3 regions of the Clostridium sp. JS66 genome follow, and region 3 is predicted to be linked to each of the others. Evidence: riboswitches for the same ligand, from Rfam matches in the RefSeq annotation. Region 3 holds a riboswitch; each other region holds the start of a gene.

Region 1 (7,118 bases), 1.4 Mb from region 3:
AGCAGCAGTAATTGAAGAGTACGGTACACCATTACCAGACTATGTTTTGGAGAGTATAAAGAAAAATAAGGTAGCATTAAAAGGACCTGTTACAACACCTGTAGGTAAGGGATTTAGAAGTGTAAATGTTACTTTAAGACAAAACTTAAATCTCTATTCTAACGTAAGACCTATAAAAAGTTATGAAGGGGTAGAGTCCAGATTTAATGATGTAGATTTAGTAATTTTCAGAGAAAATACAGAGGATTTATATGCTGGCATAGAACATATGGTAAGTGAAGATATTGCAGAAAGTGTAAAAATTATATCTAAAAAAGCCAGCGATAGAATAGTAAGAGCTGCTTTTGATTATGCAAGAAAAAATAATAGAAAAAAGGTTACAGCAGTGCATAAAGCAAATATAATGAAAATGTCTGATGGCCTTTTTTTGAAATGTGCAAGAAATATAGCAGAAGAATATAAGGATATAGAGTTTGAAGATGTAATAGTAGATGCTATGAGCATGAAGCTTGTGTTAACTCCAGAAAAATATGATGTACTTGTAATGCCTAATCTATATGGTGATATACTTTCAGATATGGCATCAGGTTTAGTTGGAGGTCTTGGGTTAGTTCCAGGTGCAAATATAGGAGATGAAGCTGCTGTATTTGAGCCTGCACATGGTTCAGCACCAGATATAGCAGGAAAGAATATATCAAATCCTGTAGCAGCAGTATTATCAGGTATTATGATGCTTAATCACATAGGCGAATTTGAAGCTGCTCTTAAAATAGAAAAAGCAGTAGCAGATGTTCTAAAAGAAGGAAAAAGTGTCACTGCAGATTTAGGTGGAAATGCAAATACTGTAGAATTTACAGAAGCTATAATTAAAGCAATGAAAAAAAAATAGCACTACTCTAAAAGTGTGTTTGTAAGAATTCTATTTAATTTAAAAGCTATGAAATGGGAAAGTTAATTTCTGAATTTCATAGCTTTTGTTTTGTAATTAATTTAAAAAGTTGTTTGTCAAAAGTTTTAAAATATATATGTTTTATCTAATATGTAGGAATTTTTTTATATATTCTGTATGGCTTGAAGTTTTAATCTCTTCTAATTTACAATTTAAATCATTTTCAGTTTCTTCCTTGACAATAGCTACAACTTCATCTTTTGGATTTAATTCATTTTTAAAAATATGACAATTTTTAAAGTTTCCTGTTAAAGAACAAATAGTATTTATTTTATCAGTAGTTTTTATTCTTACAAGCCAATTAGATTTATAATTGTAAAGTGTTTGTATACTGGCATTTTCACTGTTAAATTGAATAGATCTTTTATTTCTATTTTGAATTATATCAGCTATGTCACCAAAAACTGCACTGGCAGTAGGAAACATTCCTGCTCCTTTACCTGAAAAAACAACATCGCCTACAGCATCGCCTTTTATAACAATAGCATTTAATTCATTTTCAATTTTGCTGAGTTCTGAATTTTTATCTACAATAACAGGTTGTACAGAAGCAAAGATTCCATCTTCTTCTTTTCTACTTATAGCTAAGAGTTTTATATTATAACCATTAGCTTTAGCATACTTAAAATCATCAGCATCTATATTGGTAATGCCTTCTATGTGTATATCTTTCCAGTTAATTTTTTTATCATAGGCGATAGTAGATAGTATGGATAACTTTCTTGCTGCATCATAACCTAGAACATCAGAATCAGGGTTAGATTCAGCAAAGCCCAAATCTTGAGCAATTTTTAAAGCATCTTCGTAGCTCATGTTTTCATTATACATTTTTGAAAGTATAAAATTCGTAGTACCATTTAATATTGCTTTAATACTTACAATTTCATTACCTGTAAGACATTCCATAAGAGGTTTCAAAATAGGTATACCGCCTCCTACACTAGCTTCAAAGTTTAATGTAACACCATTTTCATGTGCTATATCTAAAAGTTCTTTTCCATGTTCCGCCATTAAATCTTTGTTGGCTGTTACCACATGTTTTTTTGAAGCTAAAGCTTTTTTTACATATTTGTAAGCAGGATTGATGCCACCCATAACTTCAACAATTATATCCACAGGGCTTTTTAAAATGTGTTCAAAGTTATCAGTTAGAATTTTAGAATCCTTTTTTTGTTTATGTTTTTCAATATTTCTAACTAATATATTTGAAAGTTTAAGTTCCTCACCTGTAATCTTTTTAAATCTTTCTTTATTTTTATTTATTAATTCAGCTGTACCTGTTCCAACTACTCCATAACCTAATATTGCAATAGATGCCATATTAAAAAGCCCCCTTTTTATTTGTATTTACTCTCATTAACTAAAATTTAGCCAGTAGGAACTTCCCTACTGGCTTTTTACTTAAATAATTCGTTGTTTATTTAAGTTTTAAGCTTTTGCAAGAGCTTGATCTAAGTCATATATAAGATCATCAACACCTTCGATACCAATTGAAAGTCTTATCATATCAGGAGTAACTCCAGCAGCTTTTTGTTCTTCTTCATTAAGTTCTGCATGGGTTGTACTTGAAGGATGAATTACGAGTGACTTCGCATCAGCTACATTTGCAAGTAATGAGAATAATTCAACACTATTTATAAATCTTTTTCCTGCTTCTAAACCACCTTTAATTCCAAATGTGAATATTGAACCAGCACCTTTTGGTAAGTATTTTTTAGATAATTCATTATATGGATTACCTTCTAGTTCAGGATAGTTTACCCAAGAAACCTTTGGATGCTTACTTAAAAATTCAACAATTTTTCTTGTGTTTGATACATGTCTTTCTACTCTCAAGGATAGTGATTCTAAGCCTTGAAGGAATAAAAATGCACTTTGAGGACTAAGAGTTGCTCCAGTATTTCTCAAAAGTTGAACTCTAGCTTTTAAAGCAAATGCTGGTGCGCCTAAATCTGCGTATACTAATCCATTGTAGCTTTTATCTGGTGTTGTAAAATCAGGGAACTTTCCACTAGTTCTCCAATCAAATTTACCACCATCAACTATTACTCCACCAATTGTAGTTCCATGTCCTCCAATAAACTTAGTTGCAGAGTGAACAACTACATCTGCTCCAAATTCTATTGGTTTAACAAGATATGGAGTACCAAAAGTATTATCTATGATTAATGGTATTTTATTTTCATGTGCAATATTTGCTACAGCTTCTATGTCTAATACATTGATTCTTGGATTTCCTATAGTTTCACCATAAAGTGCCTTTGTTTTATCTGTAATAGCTTTTCTGAAGTTTTCAGGATCATCTGGATTTACAAATACAACTTTTATACCAAGCTTTTTTAAGGTTACTCCAAATAATTCATATGTTCCGCCATATAGTGTACTTGCTGCAACTATTTCATCACCTGCACTTGCAACATTGAGGATAGCATAGGTAATAGCTGCGAGTCCTGATGCTGTTGCGAGTCCTGCAACTCCACCTTCTAATTCTGCTATTCTCTTTTCAAATACATCTGTAGTTGGATTCATTATTCTTGTATAAACATTTCCAGGTTCTTTTAATTGAAATAGGTTAGCAGCATGATCAGCATTTTTAAATACGTAAGATGAAGTTTGGTAAATTGGAACAGCTCTTGATCCTGTTGTTGGATCTGGTTCCTGTCCTGCATGTACTTGTAATGTTTCAAATGATAATTTTCTTTCACTCATTTTAGATTCCTCCTAAATATTATTAAACCTTTAATACATGGACGAAACTTCTAATTTGATAATTGCCTAGGAAATTTTTAAAATAAAAAATCTTCTTGCAGAAAAGCTACAAGAAGATTATTCCCCTAGCTTCTCATCTTTCAGGATTTAACCTGCTGGAATTAGCACCTTTGAACAAAAATGTTATTCAGGTTGCTGGGCGTCATAGGGCCAGTCCCTCAGCCTCTCTAGATAAGAAGTTCCGTATTCGATTGAATAAATGATAACAGATATTAGTTTTAATTGTCAATACCAAAAAAACTAAAAAAATAAAATTTATATTTTAAAAATTTGTTATATGCACTGAAATAACTTGATATTTAATAGATAAAAAAATTTAATTTAGTGAAAATTTTTTTTATTCATTTCTTTATAATAGAAAAACTATTGACAATGTAAATAAACAGATATACTATTAATAATAAGTATAATTGAATGTAAAATCTTATCCAGAGTGGTGGAGGGACTGGCCCTGTGAAACCCGACAACCGGCATTAATTAAATGTATCGGTGTCAATTCCTGCAGAATAAGTTTTTATTCTGGTAGATAAGAAAAGAAGTTTAAAATTAGCAATTTTAAAGCTGCTTTTCTATGAAAAGCAGCTTTTCAAATTTATATGAATAATTTACTACTGATAAAGGAGAAAACTATATGTTTATAAGAGATACATTTTTAGAAAAAGAAACCACTTTATCCTTTGAAATATTTCCACCTAAAAGCAATGAAACTTTATTTAATATTATTGAGGAGTTAAAAAATTTTGATCCGGGTTTTATAAGTGTAACTTATGGAGCAGGTGGAAGTAGTAAAGATAGAACTGTAGAAATAGCTTCGATAATAAAAAATAAGTATTCAATAGAAGCGCTTGCTCATTTAACATGTATAACATCTACAAAAGAAGAAATAGAGGAAGTAGTTGAAAATTTAAAAGTAAACAAAATAGAAAATATATTAGCCCTAAGAGGTGATATACCAGAAAAATTTACTATAGGTAAAGAACATTTATATAGATATGGGAAAGATTTAATAAATAAATTAAAAATTGATACTAACTTGTGTATAGGAGCAGCAGCTTATCCAGAAGGACATAATGAGTGTAAAGATTTGGACATGAGTGTAAGATATTTAAAAGAAAAGGTTGATGCAGGTGCAGACTTTTTAATCACTCAGTTATTTTTTGACAATAATAATTTCTTTAAGTTTAAAGAAAAGATGTATAAATATAATATAAGAGTTCCAGTAACTGTTGGAATCATGCCTGCTATAAATAAAATATTAATTGAAAAAATACAAAAATTATCTGGGTTTATCATTCCAGATAAAGTTAAAAATTTTATGAATAAGTATGAAAATAATGAAGAGGATCTTAAAAAAGCAGGAATAGAATATGCTAGCTACCAAATAGAAGAATTATTGCAAAACAAGGTAGAAGGGGTCCATCTTTATACTATGAACAAACCTGATATTGTTAAAAGTATACTAGACAATGTATCTTTTAAATAGTATTAGAACTAACGAAAGGAGAATGTAATTTTGAAAATAAATGATTTGGCTCAAAGATTTAAGAATAAATTTATTATATTTGATGGAGCAATGGGAACTATGCTTCAAAAATCAGGACTTAAAGTAGGTGATTTGCCTGAAACTTTAAATATAACAAATCCTGATATTATAAGAAATATTCATAAACAATATATTGATTCAGGTGCTGATATAATAATTGCAAATACTTTTGGAGCAAATGAATTAAAGTACAGTTCTTCTAAGTATTCTATAGAAGAAGTAATTACTGCAGGAGTAAAAATTGCAAAGGAAGCGGCCCAAGATAAGCTTGTTGCTCTTGATGTAAGTTCTATTGGACAAATGATGGAACCTACGGGACCTTTAAGTTTTGAGTCAGCATATAATTTATTTAAAAAGCAGGTTGTTATTGGTGAAAAAGCAGGTGCAGATTTAATTTTAATAGAAACTATGTCTGATTTATATGAGACTAAGGCTGCAGTTCTTGCTGCAAAGGAAAATAGTGACTTGCCAGTATTTTGTACTATGACTTTTCAGGATAATGGAAGAACACTAATGGGAACTGATCCTAAAACGATGGTATTCGTATTAGAAGGTTTAGGAGTAGATGTTCTTGGAGTAAATTGTTCACTAGGACCTAAGGAGCTTATGCCTATAGTAGGAGAAATACTAAAATATGCATCAATACCTGTTATGGTTCAACCTAATGCGGGGCTTCCAAGATATGATGGAAAAAATACAGTATATGATATAACACCAGATGAATTTGTGAAATATGCAAAAATCATGGCTGAAAAGGGTGTAAGAGTTTTAGGTGGTTGTTGTGGTACTAATCCAGAATTTATAAAGAAACTATGTGAAGGATTAAAAGATAGTAAGCCATTAAAAATAGAAGAAAAGAATTTTAGTGTAGTATGTTCTTCTACAGAAACTGTGTTTTTAGGTGAAAAAGTTACAATAATAGGTGAGAGAATTAATCCTACAGGAAAATCAAAATATAAGGAAGAATTGAAAGAAAAAAGTGTTAATTATATTCAAACTCAAGCTGTAAAGCAAAAGGAAGAAGGAGCCCATATAATAGAACTAAATGTAGGACTTCCAGAAATTGATGAAAAAGAAATGATGATTAAGGCTATAAAGTCAGTACAAAAGGTAGTACAATTACCAACAACTATTGATAGCCCTAATGAAGAAGTACTAGAAGCTGGAGCTAGAGTTTATAATGGAAAACCTATTATAAATTCTGTAAATGGAAAAAGGGAAATAATGAAAAAGGTTTTTCCTGTGGTTAAAAAGTATGGAGGATGTGTAATAGGTTTAACTATAGATGAAAGTGGTATTCCAGATACAGCAGAAGGCAGATTTAAGATAGCAGAAAAAATAGTAAATACTGCAAAAGAGTATGGTATACATAAGAAAAATATAATAATAGATTGTCTTGCTTTAACAGCTTCAGCACAGCAAAAAGAAGTATTGGAAACAATAAAAGCTATAAAATTAGTTAAAGAAAAATTAAAGGTTAAAACTGTACTAGGAGTAAGTAATGTATCTTTTGGACTTCCAAGAAGAGAAATATTAAATAGAACATTTTTGTCTATGGCACTTTATGCAGGATTAGATTTACCAATAATGAATACTGGAGACGAAGGAATGAAAGAAGTTATTTATTCTTTTGAAGTTCTATCCAATATTGATAGAGAAGGTAAAAATTATGTAGAAAAGTATGGAACAAAGTTAGTAGGCAAAAAAGAAGAAGCAGTAACAAATATTGAAAATATAAGTTCAATAAAAGATTTGAAACAAATTATTGTAGATGGAATAGAAAAAGATGCTATTAGCAGTACAGAAGTTTTATTAAAAACAAAAGAACCTTTAGAAGTTGTTAATTCTTATATTATT
Region 2 (7,118 bases), 640 kb from region 3:
CATTTTCTTCTCCCCCAATTTCTTTCATTAAGTTTTCAACTTCACTGCCAATTATTTTAAATCCTATTTTTATTTCCTCTTTTGTTACTCTGGAAAATCCTAATCTAAATGTATCAAAGCCTTTACTATCTGTATAAAAAATATCCCCTGGTGTAAATATGATACCCTTATTACAACATCTATCTAATAATTTTCTAGCGTTAATTCCATCAATTTTTATGAATATATGCAATCCTCCTTCTCCCATAACCTGACCTGTAGAAATATACTTTTTGGCACATTCAATTGCAAATTCATATTTTTCTCTATAGACTTTTCTAGCTTTTTTTATATACTTTTCAAAATTTCCACCCTGTAAGTAATCGTAGAACACAGCTTGATCCAAAAATGAGGTATGAATATTTCTACTTCTTTTCACACTTTCTAAATATCCGATAATATTTTCATCACCTAAAATCCATCCAACTCTTATACCCGGAAAAAGTACTTTTGAAAAGCTTCCTATATATATTACACTATTTCCTTCTCCACACAATGCTGCTATTGGAGCAACATGTGCTCCTGTATATCTAAGTTCTTCATTAAATCCATCTTCTATTATTGGAATATTGTACTTTTTCAATAATTTATAAAGCTTAACTCTTTTTTCTGGTGACATTACAATCCCTGTAGGATTATGATAGGATGGAATAAAATAAGAAAGTGCGAATTTATCCTTTTCAAGTTTTTTCTCTAGTTTTTTTATACTTATCCCATCAATATCCATATCCACGCCTTCAATAGTTAATCCATGAAGCTTCATTATTTTTATTGCTGTATTGTGTGTAGGATTTTCGCAAAGTACTTTATCATTTGTCTTTGTAAGAGATGATAATATTATATCAAAACCTTCAGTAAAACCATTGGTTATTAATATATCCTTGCCTTTTATATTAACTCCTTTATTTTTCATATATTTAAGAAGATAATTAATCAATGGTCTATAACCTTGAGCATACCCATAATTTAATATTTTTTCACCTTCTATAGACATACGATTTAAAAAAGCTTTTTTAAATTCTTCCACATCAAAAAGATTTTCATCTGGTGCTATGCTTTTAAAGGATATCATTCCTTTTTTCCACTTAGCCTCATGTTTTACAATATCAAGGCTTTCAGAAGCTCTTGCATAATCATTTATCAAGGTGTTCCAATTTACATTCCACTTTTCCTGCATTTCTACATGAATTTCACATACAAATGCACCTTTTCCTTTTTTAATAGATATAAATCCCTCATCCTCCAAAAACTCATAAGCATATATAATAGTATTTCTACTTACTTTCATAATAGATGACATTTCTCTTGTAGAAGGCAGCTTTTCTCCACTTTGGAGCATGCCTCCAAGTATCATTTCCTTAATATAATCCTTAATTTGTATATATACAGGTACTTCTTTATTAAACTTTATATCTGAAAACATAGTTTCACCTCTAAAATATATTCTTACATAAATTTAAAGATAAATAAAGAGGCTAACACACTAATTAGTGCATCAGCCCCCTAAACCTAAATATTAAAATGATGGAATTATACTTCCTTTATATTTTTCTTCTATGAACTTTTTGATTTCTGGTGAATTAAGTGCTTTAGATAAAGCTTTTATAGAATCTTTATCCTTATCCTTAGTTCTTACTGCAAGTACATTAGCATATGGTGAATCCTTTGGTTCTATAGCAATAGCATCCTTTGTAGGATTTAAATTTGCTTGAAGAGCATAATTTGCATTTATAACAGCTGCATCTACATCACCTAAAACTCTTGGAAGTTGAGGTGCATCTAATTCTTTTATTTTGATATTTTTCTTATTTTCAGTTATATCTGCTTTTGAAATAAGTTCACCATCTTTTACTTTAATAAGTCCTGCATTTTGAAGTACTTTTAAAGCTCTAGATCCATTTGTTGGATCATTAGGTATAGCAATTTCTGCACCATCTTTTATATCAGCTATCTTTTTAACCTTATTTGAATATACTCCCATTGGTTCAAGATGAACTTTTACAGTATAAGATAACTCAGTATGTTTTTCTTTATTAAACTGTTCTAAGTAAGGTACGTGTTGATAAAAATTTGCATCTAACTGTCCTTCATTTAAAGAAGTATTTGGTGTTACATAGTCTGTAAATTCAACAATTTGAAGATCATAACCTTCTTTTTGTAGTATTGGTTTTACTTGTTTTAATATTTCCGCATGTGGTACTGGTGTAGCACCTACTTTTATTACTTTTTTATCCTTGCTTGTGCTGCTTGAAGCATCTCCACTTTTAGCACCACAGCCTGCTAATGATAAAACAACAAGTGATGATAGTATTAAAGATATTATTTTTTTCTTTTTCATTTTTATTACCCCCGCTTAATTATATTTTTATTTTGTTATTTAAAATAATGTTATTTACTTAATTTTCTATAAATAAATGTACCTAAACTTTGAAAAACCTGAACAAGTACTATTAAGATTACAACAGTGTAAATCATTATATCTGTTTTAAATCTATAGTATCCATAGTTAATAGCTACATTTCCGAGGCCCCCTCCGCCAATAGCTCCTGCCATAGCAGAATAACCAACTACACTAATAACTGTTAAAGTTATTCCTAATATTATAGAAGGAAATGCTTCCTTTAGTATTACTTTATATATTATTTGCCAGTTGCTTGATCCAAAGGATTTCGCTGCTTCTATTACACCATTGTCTACTTCCTTCATAGAAGATTCTATTACTCTAGCTGCAAACGGTGCTGCTGCTATTGTCAAAGGAACTATAGCTGCATTTGTTCCTATACTTGTCCCAACTATTAATTTTGTCAGTGGAAATATAGAAATCATCAATATTAAAAATGGGAAGGAACGTAAAGTATTTATTATAAAATCCAATGTCTTATACACAACTTTATTAGGTTTCAATCCACTTTCATCTGTTAATACAAGTATAATTGCTGGTATAAATCCTATAGCCACTGCTAAAAAAGTAGATATTAAAACCATTTGTACTGTTTCCAATAATGCTGGAAGTAATATTTCATTAATCATCATTTTCAATCACCTCCCAAATTATAGACTTTGAATCCAAGAATTTGCATATATTTTCTTTGTATTGTTCATTTGTATTTATAACAAGTGATCCCAAAACATTGTCTCTGAACTTTTCAAGCTTTCCCCATACTATAGAAAAATCTATATCAAGTTCTCTAGCTATTGAAGTTATAATACACTGCTGACTGTACTCTTTGGGAAAAAATATTTTTATATTCACTCCACTTTCAGGAAGTACTTCATTTTCACCTAATAGCTTCTGTAAATCCTTATCTGGTTTTAAGAACAACTCTTCTACAGTACCTTCACCTTTTATTTCTCCCTTTTCCATAAGTGCAACCCTATTACATATTTCTTTAACTACTTCCATTTGATGTGTAACTAAAACCACTGTAATATTTAATTCTTCATTTATTTTCTTTATAAGTTCTAATATGGATTTTGTAGTATTCGGATCTAATGCTGATGTAGCTTCATCACATAATAATATTTCTGGATCTAAAGCTAATGCTCTTGCTATACCAACCCTTTGTTTTTGTCCACCACTTAAATCTTTAGGCATACTATGAATTTTATCTTCAAGTCCTACTAACTTAACTAAATTGGTTACTTTTTTTTCTATATAAGCTTTATCAAAATTCCATACTTCTAAGGGAAGTGCTATATTATCAAATACATTTTTTCTATTTAGCAGGTTAAAATTCTGAAATATCATACCCAACCTTTTTCTCATAGTCTTTACTTCTTTTTCACTTAATTCTTTTAATTCATTCCCCATAATAGTTACGCTTCCACTATCATAAGTTTCCAAAGCATTCAAACACCTTAAAAGTGTAGACTTTCCAGCTCCACTATGTCCTACAATACCTACAATGTCGCCTTTTTTTACATGTAAATTTATATCTTTAAGCACTTGGTTGCCAGAAAAACTTTTATTTACATCTACTAATTTAATCATTGGCCCTTTCCTTTCTTCTAGAAATTTATTACTTTAATTCGTTATAACTGTGATTAGTTAAATCATAGTAGTTACAAAAACTATATGTCTTGTATAACCTTCTTAAGACAAAAATTAAAGCCCGAGGAAAAACCTCGAGCTATTACTCTTAATTTAACCTCTCATCTCTCAGCTTACGCCGCAGGAGTTAGCACCAATATACCATTAAAAAAATGATACTGGTTGCTGGGTTTCATCGGGCCAGTCCCTCCACCACTCTTGATAAGTGCGAAATTTATATTCAATTTATGTTTTAAATTATAACAACACAAATATAGATTGTCAACTTCTATTTTTAAATTTTATTGTATTATTCTCAATTATTTATTATCTTCATAAATAAATTTCTTAATTTTTCCATAAACATCTTCTTCACCTATTACCAACAAAGTATCTCCTTCTTGGAATGCAGCATTAGGTCCTGGTGAAAGTATTAAATTGCTTTTTCTTCTTATTCCTACTATAGTAGCACCTGTATTTTGCCAAAACTTACTTTCGGATATAGTGTTTCCTATAATACTAAGTCCTTTATATATTTTAAACTCAAAAGGCATGAAGGGATTAGTATTAATAAATCTATTAGAATAATCTATAAGTTCATCAATTTTTCCTTCAATTTTTTCCTCTAACAATTTTTTTTGATTTATTAAATCTAATATTTCTTTCCTAGATAAATTTATAGAATCTATATCTTTAAATTTATCTATAAACTTTACACAATTATCCACTGATTTAATAATAATTCCACTACCTCTTATTACTTCCACTATATCCATGTCATTTAAAAGAATAATTGCTCTTCTAATAGTTTCAGGCGAAACATTGTAATAACTTGAAAGAGATGATCTTCCATGAAGTTTGTCTCCTACAGAAAAATCACCAGATAATATTCTGTTCGCTATATCAATTGCTATTTTTTGATAAACTGGTTTTTTTATGTATTCCGATGACATTTTAAATTATACTTTAAAATATATTATATCTTAAAGTAAATCCTCCTCCCAATAATATTCTATTAAAAAAATATTAATATTCACTAATTTGATACACTAATAATCCAATTTCATTTAAAACGATAAAAATTCACCACTAAATTGAAATTAAAACATTTTTACATATACATAATCAGTGTAATTCCATAAAATATAATACCATAATAATAATTTTTAAAAAAGCTTTATACTACTAATTTAAGCTTTTTTCACATTTTAGTTTTTTTCAATCTATAATAATTAAAAACTTTATTTTAGCATTAATTTACACAAAATCATAAATATTCAGTATTTTAAACAATATAGAGATAATTAACTATTAATGACAAGTAACAACTTGTATGATATAATAAAGTTGTTACTTTTAAAAAATATGTAAATCAATACTTAGAAATGATTTTTACTCAATATTTTCATATCTAAAAGTTTTGATGTCATGGTAAGAAAAAGGAGGAAATAATATGATTAAAGTAGGTCTAATAGGTTTAGGCAAAACAGGACAACATATCGCAAATGGAATTTTAGGACAAAATAATATGCAAATTGTAGCTGCAGTTTGCAGTCCAAAAAGCACAAAAAAAGGAATGGACTTAGGAAAGTTACTTGAAAATAGTAATACAAACATAAAAATAAGTACTTCTAATGAACTAGAAAGCATAATTTTTAAAACTAAGCCTGACGTGTTCATAGATTTTTCAACTCCTGCAGCAACTTTGAAAAATGCTGTTACATTATCAAAAATGAAAATAAATATGGTCATTGGTACTACTGGTTTTACTGAAGAGAACATCAATACTCTTCAACATATATCCTATAAATTTAAGAACGGTATAGTTTATGCACCTAATATTACTCTAGGTGTAAATGTAATGATGTTACTAAGTAATATTGCAGCAACTATACTAAACAGTTATGATTTTCAAATTATAGAAATGCATCATAAAAACAAAAAAGATTCACCTTCAGGTACAGCATTAAAATTATCAAATGAGATTAAACATGGACTTCAAGCTGCAGGAGTAAATAATAAGGTTATTCCTATTGATGCTATACGCGCTGGCAACATAGTAGGAAAACATAAGTTACTTATAGTTGGAGAATACGACCAAATAGAAATAAGCCATGAATCCTTTTCCAGAAAAGCTTTTTCCTTGGGAGCTATTAATGCAGTAAATTATATATATAAAAAATCTGGATACTATGAAATGAAAGATATACTAGATCTAAAAAAAATACTATGTGAGTATATTGATTCCTTAAATATAGTTTCATACTAATATAAAATTGTAATTTTCACCAAATTCATTCCTTTTACCATGTTTTTAGGCAAATCTAAGCCTGGAAACCATGGTAATACTTACATATCCTTATATAATTTATTTTATCTTACTTTAGATAAGTTTGTTAGGTACAAAATATTTTCAATATAGGTATTAAGATAATTTGAGCTGGAGAAAGACTTACCTCATCTCCAGCTCTATTAAAATATAAGATTAAAAGGGCGTGTTATCACCTATATAGCAAGCTATATTATTATCTAAATATAACTGCTGAAGATGTTCCATTTTTTCATTTGTCACATCTCCATATTTACTATATTCGTATTCTTTCCCCAATTGATTCCACTTTGTTTCTCCTAATCTGTGGAATTTCAAAATGTTGATCTCATATAGAGAATTTTTATTCATATATTCAATTAGCTTGTATGCATTTTCATCACTGTCATTATATCCTGCTATAGTGGGTTGTCTTAAAACAAGTCTTCCATTCCAGTTGGACTTTTTAAGTGCTTCAATATTTGAAAGTATTAAATCATTATAAACTCCAGTTCCTTGCTTATGCTTTTCTCTATCCATATTTTTCACATCAATAAATGCAAAATCAATGTGCTTTAATACTTCTAAAAAAACTTCCTGTTTTGCATATCCACTGGTTTCAATTGCTTTATGAATCTGGCTATCATAACATTTTTTAAGTACTTCCACCAAAAATTCATGATGCATTAGAGGATCTCCTCCTGTAAAGGTTACTCCTCCATCAGGACCCCAATTATTGAA
Region 3 (7,118 bases):
AATGACATGTACCCAAATCGTATTTACCTGATTCTACACCTAGAAGAAGTGCACTTTGGCTCATACCATTAAATTCAAATTTATATTTAGTAAGTTTTTTGCTTACTTCTTTAAGAACTTCAGCATCATATCCAGAAGCTTCTCCATTTGCATCTATATAAGTAAAAGGTTTAGCATCATTTACTACAGCAATTTTTACAACCTTAGCATTACTGTTACTGCTTGAAGAATTGCTAGATTGTTTTGAACACCCTGCTGCTCCTACCGCTAATGTAGTTATTAAAGCTATTGAAACAAATATTTTTTTCATGTAAATTACCTCCATAATTATAATAATTTTAAACACTAATTTTCTTATAAACTTTTAATCTATTTTCTAAAACCGTAAATAATTTTGCAAATATATAGCACACAATGAAATATATAATTGCTGCATCTAAATAAGCTTCCAAATACTTATATCCCGAAGATGCTTCAACAGATGAAACAGCCATGATTTCAACTACCATTACAGAAAATGCTAGAGATGTATCTTTAGTAATTTGTATAAATACATTACTAAAATTAGGCAATGCTGCAACTAAAGCTTGTGGTAAAATAATTCTTCTATAAGCTTCAAAGCTTGTCATACCTATAGAATAAGCAGCTTCAAGTTGTCCTTTATTTACTGAACTTAAAGCAGATCTTATATTTTCTGAAAGGTATGCAGCTGCATTTAATGTAAATGCTATTAATGCTATGGATATATGCGATATACCACTTGGTGACACCTTCCACCCTAAGCTTTGATGCAGATAAGTTAGTAATTCTGGAAATCCATAAAATACTACATAAAGCTGTACTATTATAGGTGTTCCTCTTATAAATGACACAAAAACTGCACATATAGGTTTTAAAATAGGAATGTTATTAGTTCTGCAAATAGCAATAATTAAACCTATAACTAAACCAATTGCAATGGAAACTATAGATATGGATAGCGTCATAGGAACAGCTTTTAATATTTTAGGAAATGTATTTATGGCAAATTGAATATCAAAATTCATATTAATCATCCTTTCCGCTATTAACAATTGCTATTTGCTAGTTTTTTAATTGATTTATTGTTCATATGTTCATATAACGAAATAAATTGTTCAATTACTATAGAAATAATCCAATAAATTAATGCTACTGCAAGGAACGCTTCTAATTGTCTTACTCCATAACCATCAGAACCTATTAATTTTGCTTTTCCTAATATATCTACAACTCCTATTGTGAAAACATAAGAAGTTTCTTTTAAAAGACTTATTATTATATTTCCTAAATTAGGCAAGCAAATTTTAAAGGCTTGTGGAATTATAATTCTTCTTAAACATTGAATGTTATTCATTCCTATACTAAGAGCAGCTTCACTTTGCCCTGCATCCACTGATAAATATGCAGATCGCATAATTTCTGATATAAAAGCTCCACTATTTAAGGCAAATGTTATTATTGCAAAAATACTTTTACTCCAATCATTAATATCAATTCCAACAAAGGACAATAATTGTGGCAACCCATAAAATACTAAGAATAATTGAAGTAAGGCTGGTGTTCCTCTTATAAATGCCGTATACCCATTAGCTATGGATTTAAGTAGAATATTTTTTTGCAGTTTCATTACTGTTAAAATTAAACCCAATAATAATCCAAAGATTAGGGATGCTATCATAATAATAAGGGTTAATGGTAAAGCTTTCATAATGGAAGGTATTGAACTGAATATATAACTAGGATCAAATATCTTATTCATCTTTTTACCTCCCTAATGCTCTATTTTTTGTAAAAACTGTTTAGTTCTTTGCTCCTTAGGGTTATTAAATACTTCCTCTGGAGTGCCTTCTTCCACAACTACTCCACCTTCCATAAATATAACCCTATCAGCAATATTATAAGCAAAAGACATTTCATGAGTAACAACAATCATAGTCATGCCTTCTTCTGCTACCTGCTTCATAACTGATAGCACTTCACCAACAAGCTCTGGATCAAGTGCTGAAGTTGGCTCATCGAAAAGTATTACTTCAGGATTAATTGCAAGTGCTCTTGCAATACCAACACGCTGCTGTTGTCCACCTGAAAGCTGAGAAGGATAAAAATTATATTTATCAGCTAGTCCTACTTTATCCAACAATTTTTCACTTATTTCTTCAGCTTCCTTCTTAGGAACCTTTCTAGGAATAATCAAGCCTTCCATTACATTTTCAATTACAGTTTTGTTATGGAAGAGATTATATGATTGAAAGACCATAGCTGTTTGTTTTCTTACTTTTGAAATGTCACTTTTAGTGGCAGCCTTAAAATTTATCTTAGTATCACCAACTGCTAACTCACCTTCATCAGCTTTTTCTAAAAAATTTATACATCGTAATAATGTGGTTTTTCCAGAACCACTTGGTCCCAGTATTACAACAACCTCTCCCTTATTTACTTTTATACTTGCCCCTTTGAGAATTTCATTTTTACCAAATGATTTATGAATTCCTTTAATTTCAATCATGTAACCACTTCCTAAATTTTATTATTTAATCTTCAATTACTTTTTTGTTACTATAACATGACAGCATTCGTCACCTTTTGATAACATTTTAGGAAAATCTAATTCTATACCATCAAAACTACTAGCTATACCAAAATCTCCATAATTAGCCATACGACACAATTCAACTATTTCATCCTTAGAGCATCCAAGCTGTTTCCAAGCTTCTACTAATGCACAATGACTAAATTTTAGTTCTGATTTTTTATCTCCTGCTGCAGCTATTTCAGCTCCAAAAGCACATTTAGTAACTCCTCCTACAAGTTGAGTTGCAAAATCTTTAGCTCCATTTACATCCTTAAAATTCTTGCTTTTCATTTTTCCATATTCTGTTATTGCCTTCTTTGCTATTTTATCTGCATCGATTCCTTCTTCTTTTACAGCTTTAAGTAATAAATAAAACCAAGTTGCTCTATCACCAATTGCTCCTCTTATTGCCTTTGTTAATTCTTCTTCTGTATACTTTTTTTCACTCATTTTTTATTCCTCCAAATCAATTTAATTTTTTTACAAACAATTTTACATTTTGTATAGCATGAATATTCAAACAAAGCTTTGTATGGTATATGTAGATTTATGTTCTTGATTTATCATATTATATTACAGATTTTTTAATTTAACAATAGTAAAATTAAAAATTTATTAATTTTAGATGTACTTTTTTGATGAATGCTCATAAAAACGCGCGTTAAACTTTACATTTCACAATTAATACACTAATTTGAAACAAGTCATAATATTCATATATACCATTTTTTTATAAAAAAAAGCTATCTTTTTTAGATAAAAAAGATAGCTTATTACAAACCTTGACTTATAAATTTGCCATTTTTCTTATCTTCCAGAGTACGCATAATTACTCTGCAGGAATTAACACCAGTACATTAAAAAATAAATGCTGGTTGTCGGGTTTCATAGGGCCAGTCCCTCCACCGCTCTTGATAAGATACGTAATATATTAAATTTTCTAATAACCATTATTTATTGCTTGACTTATTACGATTATATACATTAAATTTCATCATGTCAACACATAATTAATTTTTTTTGTAAACAAAATTAAAAATTTACATCTTCTGATTTTCTTACTGCAATTTCTTTTTGCATCTTTTCAAGATTATTAGGTGTAATTTTATAAAGTAATACAATAAAAATCAATCCTACTATCATTATAATTGCTGGAATTAATGCCATTCCGTTTTTTATACCACTTATTAATTGTGCTGTAGGCTTCATATTTGCAACATATCCTGCACCTACAAGGACAGAAGTTATAATAATACTTCTTAAAAATATTGCAATTTTAATTGGAAAACTTATCAATGACATAATAAACCCTCTTGCATTCTTTCCAGTTTTCCATTCTCCATATTCAACCGTAGATGAATACATAGCAACACCTAATGCATCAGGAATTCCATATCCTAGATATGCTACAAACATCAATACTATAAATGACATATAATTCATTGGCAAAGCCCATACAATGAGCAATCCAACTATAAATATTGCAAGAGACAAAATATAAGTATTTCTTTCTCCAATTTTTTTAGCTAGTGGATTTGTAATAACAGCACCAAAAAGACATACTATACTTAGCCCTGTAAAAAATATAGTGACTACTGCCAAATTATTTACAACATATTTAAAATAATAAAATGCCATTCCAAAAATAACAAACCTTCCTAAATATCTTCCAAGTTCACCTAATAACAATCCTATAAGAGGTGGATTTACTACTATTTGTTTTAACATCTCACCTACAGACATTTTTTCTTCTACCTTACCTGTTTGAGTGGACTCTCCAGCATTTCCATAGTCTTTAGTCATAAAAAACAATATATAGTAGCAAGCAATCATAATAATGCCTCCAAGTATAACAGTAAAAGTATATCCACCTGCAGGATTACCAATAGCTTTACCTATCATCAATATTAAAGGCATACTTACTAAAGAAAAACAAATAGTACCTAATGAGTTAAACATACCTCTGTTTGATGCCATAGCAATTCTTTCTTCTCTTACTTCTGTCATAGAAGAGTTCATTGCTACATGTGCTGCGTAAAAAATATTCCAAATTAAATGGCTCACTATAAATCCCATTGAAATTATAATTGCGTTCATTGTTGAAGAACCTATCTTAGAAAATTCTAAAATATAAAATAGTACTGCAAAAGGAGGTCCTATTAATAGCCATGAACGATATTTACCCCATTTCATATTGAATTTTTCTAATATAACTCCTGCAGTAGGAACCCATACAAGGTCAAATATACTTGTAATCATAAGTACAGTACCTGCTAAAGCTGCGGATATTTTTGCATAGTCAGTTAAAAATGCAGCAAAATAATATACTTCTACATTTACAAGCAGCTGAAATCCAAAGGATGGTACTCCATAAAAATTAATAATAGATTTTTTTAATTTTTGTTCCATAACATTTTCCTCCCATAAATATTTAGTTGGTTTTATAAAAAAATATCATAACAAATAAAAAGGGCTGGTATTAGTGATACAAAATCACTAATATAACAAGCCCTAATATAAAAGTAATCTATTTTGTTTTTATCTTCCTGTAGCTGCTGAAATCATAGCCTTTACATTTTCAACCTTTGCATTTGGAGGTATTGAACATCCACTAGATAAAATAAATCCTTGTCCCATATCTTTAATAAGCTTTGTACTATAATCATATATTTCATCAGGAGTGCTAAGAACAAGCTTTGCAGCAGGTACATCTCCTTTGATACATACATGACCTCCAAGCTCTTGTTTTATCTTGTAAATATCTGTCATACCATCTGTTTCAAATACAATCTTTCCTTTTGGAAAATCCTTAAAGTAGTGCAAATCACGTTCCCAGTTTCCATCAATATGAATGTCACACACTACGCCCTCTTCTATAATGGCATCTGCTGCTCCCTTAATATATTTCCATACAAAACGCTCCCATAACCTAGGAGAATAAAATTCACTAGCTCCACGTGCTGGAGAAAGGAAGAAAACATCTGGTTTAGATTCTTTTATTTGCTTTTTTATACCTTGAATCATACCTTCTTGAATAACATCTAAAACTTCCTCAACCTTATCTGGCATTCTAAATAAATCTCTCATGAATTTTGTCATAGAACGTCCGCCACTTAAGTATTCATTTACAGTTATAGCTACAGCAGGGCTATATAATACAAATCCAGCATCTCTAACATTCTGCTGTGCTTGTGGAGAATAAGCTAAATCTGCCGCAATTTCATCAATATTAACTCCCAATCTATCTTTTAAGTAACCAGGCATAAAGCTATTCCAGCCTTTATTTATAATTGTGTCATAATCTTCCGGCTTCATCATTTCTGCTTCATCAATCTGCCAAAGCATATCATCTGCAAGTTCACGTCCCGGAAGCTTAACTTTCGCCATAAATATTAATGGAAATACAGGTCCTACACAATAAGCTGAATTAACTCCATCAACATCTCCTAAATCTTTCATAGAGTTTATTATAACTTCATTTGATTTTTTAACGCTGTCTTTTCCACAAAGATCTGCTAATTTTAGTCCCATATGTTTAGCAGCAAATGAATCATTCATAAGTATAACAGGTGTTCTGTCAGTTTTCTCCAATGCCAATGTCTTTCTAAATCTCTCCAAACGTTCATTGTATAATTCTTGTGTTGTTTTCAATTTATTTCACCTCCACAAATTTTTTACAATATTCTACAGTCTGCTGAGCATTTTTACATACTATATCTGCACCCATATATTCACCTGCAGCATCGTCAACAGGGCCTCCTCCTACTAAAACTTTTGTACTTTCTCTAAGTCCTGCATCTCCTATTGCCTTTATACATTCTTTAACGTTATCAAAACATGTTGTAAGAAGACAAGAAATTCCAACTACTTTAGGTTTATACTGTTTAACTGCTTCAATAAATTTATCTGTAGGAATATCAACACCTAAGTCAATAACTTCAAATCCATTACTTCTCATTACAGTAGTTACAATATTCTTTCCAATATCATGAATATCGTCATATATTGTTCCTATAACAAATATTCCATTTTTTGATTTACCTGTTTCACCCATGCCTCCAATTATCTCTGAAGCTTCATTGAAAACCTCTGCAGACATAATTAATTCTGATAAGAAATATTCCTTTTTCTCAAATCTATTTCCTACAATTTCCATACCTTCTTGTAAACTAGCTATAATATCTAGAGCAGGTGTTCCTTGAGCCTTTAAAGCTTTTACCTCTTCTAAAACCACATCTTCATCAAGATCAGCCATTGCTTCAACTAATTTTTTACTCATAATATTTCCTCCCCCTATAAAATATTTTTTTAATTATATATAATGTTAATTCGATCCATTTTACTATTTAGAAATTTGAAGTATATATCTTCAATATTTTTTATTGTTAATCTAAATAGTTTAATATTCATTCATTAAAAAGTATTAAACCTACATAAGAAACAGTATTTGGACCATTATAATAAGGTATACCTGCACTTTTTTCTAAAGCCATAACATCAATACCATAAGCTTCCACTGAAGAAA

What was found. A riboswitch is a leader RNA that binds a small molecule or an ion and turns the genes downstream of it on or off. The one in region 3 is predicted to bind S-adenosylmethionine.
Region 1: linked by a shared signal. The riboswitch ahead of metF (methylenetetrahydrofolate reductase [NAD(P)H]) and the one ahead of Q6H37_RS08980 (L-2-amino-thiazoline-4-carboxylic acid hydrolase) in region 3 are both predicted to bind S-adenosylmethionine.
Region 2: linked by a shared signal. The riboswitch ahead of Q6H37_RS06035 (methionine ABC transporter ATP-binding protein) and the one ahead of Q6H37_RS08980 (L-2-amino-thiazoline-4-carboxylic acid hydrolase) in region 3 are both predicted to bind S-adenosylmethionine.

The regions. Positions count from the first base shown of each region.
Region 1 covers NZ_CP131467.1:468,566-475,683, forward strand. The annotation lists gene Q6H37_RS02180 (isocitrate/isopropylmalate dehydrogenase family protein) at 1-889, shown strand, start outside; gene Q6H37_RS02185 (homoserine dehydrogenase) at 1,031-2,269, opposite strand; gene Q6H37_RS02190 (O-acetylhomoserine aminocarboxypropyltransferase/cysteine synthase family protein) at 2,378-3,658, opposite strand; SAM riboswitch class I at 3,789-3,896, opposite strand; SAM riboswitch class I at 4,140-4,251, shown strand; gene metF (methylenetetrahydrofolate reductase [NAD(P)H]) at 4,350-5,201, shown strand; gene Q6H37_RS02200 (homocysteine S-methyltransferase family protein) at 5,292-7,118, shown strand, end outside.
Region 2 covers NZ_CP131467.1:1,262,986-1,270,103, reverse strand. The annotation lists gene Q6H37_RS06050 (PLP-dependent aminotransferase family protein) at 1-1,462, opposite strand, end outside; gene hutG (formimidoylglutamase) at 1-3, opposite strand, end outside; gene Q6H37_RS06045 (MetQ/NlpA family ABC transporter substrate-binding protein) at 1,556-2,377, opposite strand; gene Q6H37_RS06040 (methionine ABC transporter permease) at 2,428-3,069, opposite strand; gene Q6H37_RS06035 (methionine ABC transporter ATP-binding protein) at 3,062-4,030, opposite strand; SAM riboswitch class I at 4,189-4,298, opposite strand; gene Q6H37_RS06030 (TrkA C-terminal domain-containing protein) at 4,390-5,022, opposite strand; gene dapB (4-hydroxy-tetrahydrodipicolinate reductase) at 5,523-6,338, shown strand; gene hpdA (4-hydroxyphenylacetate decarboxylase activase) at 6,555-7,118, opposite strand, start outside.
Region 3 covers NZ_CP131467.1:1,904,665-1,911,782, reverse strand. The annotation lists gene Q6H37_RS09000 (transporter substrate-binding domain-containing protein) at 1-310, opposite strand, end outside; gene Q6H37_RS08995 (amino acid ABC transporter permease) at 339-1,046, opposite strand; gene Q6H37_RS08990 (amino acid ABC transporter permease) at 1,067-1,780, opposite strand; gene Q6H37_RS08985 (amino acid ABC transporter ATP-binding protein) at 1,793-2,527, opposite strand; gene Q6H37_RS08980 (L-2-amino-thiazoline-4-carboxylic acid hydrolase) at 2,564-3,043, opposite strand; SAM riboswitch class I at 3,398-3,514, opposite strand; gene Q6H37_RS08975 (glycoside-pentoside-hexuronide (GPH):cation symporter) at 3,626-5,002, opposite strand; gene Q6H37_RS08970 (uroporphyrinogen decarboxylase family protein) at 5,132-6,244, opposite strand; gene Q6H37_RS08965 (B12-binding domain-containing protein) at 6,246-6,872, opposite strand; gene Q6H37_RS08960 (DUF2284 domain-containing protein) at 7,000-7,118, opposite strand, start outside.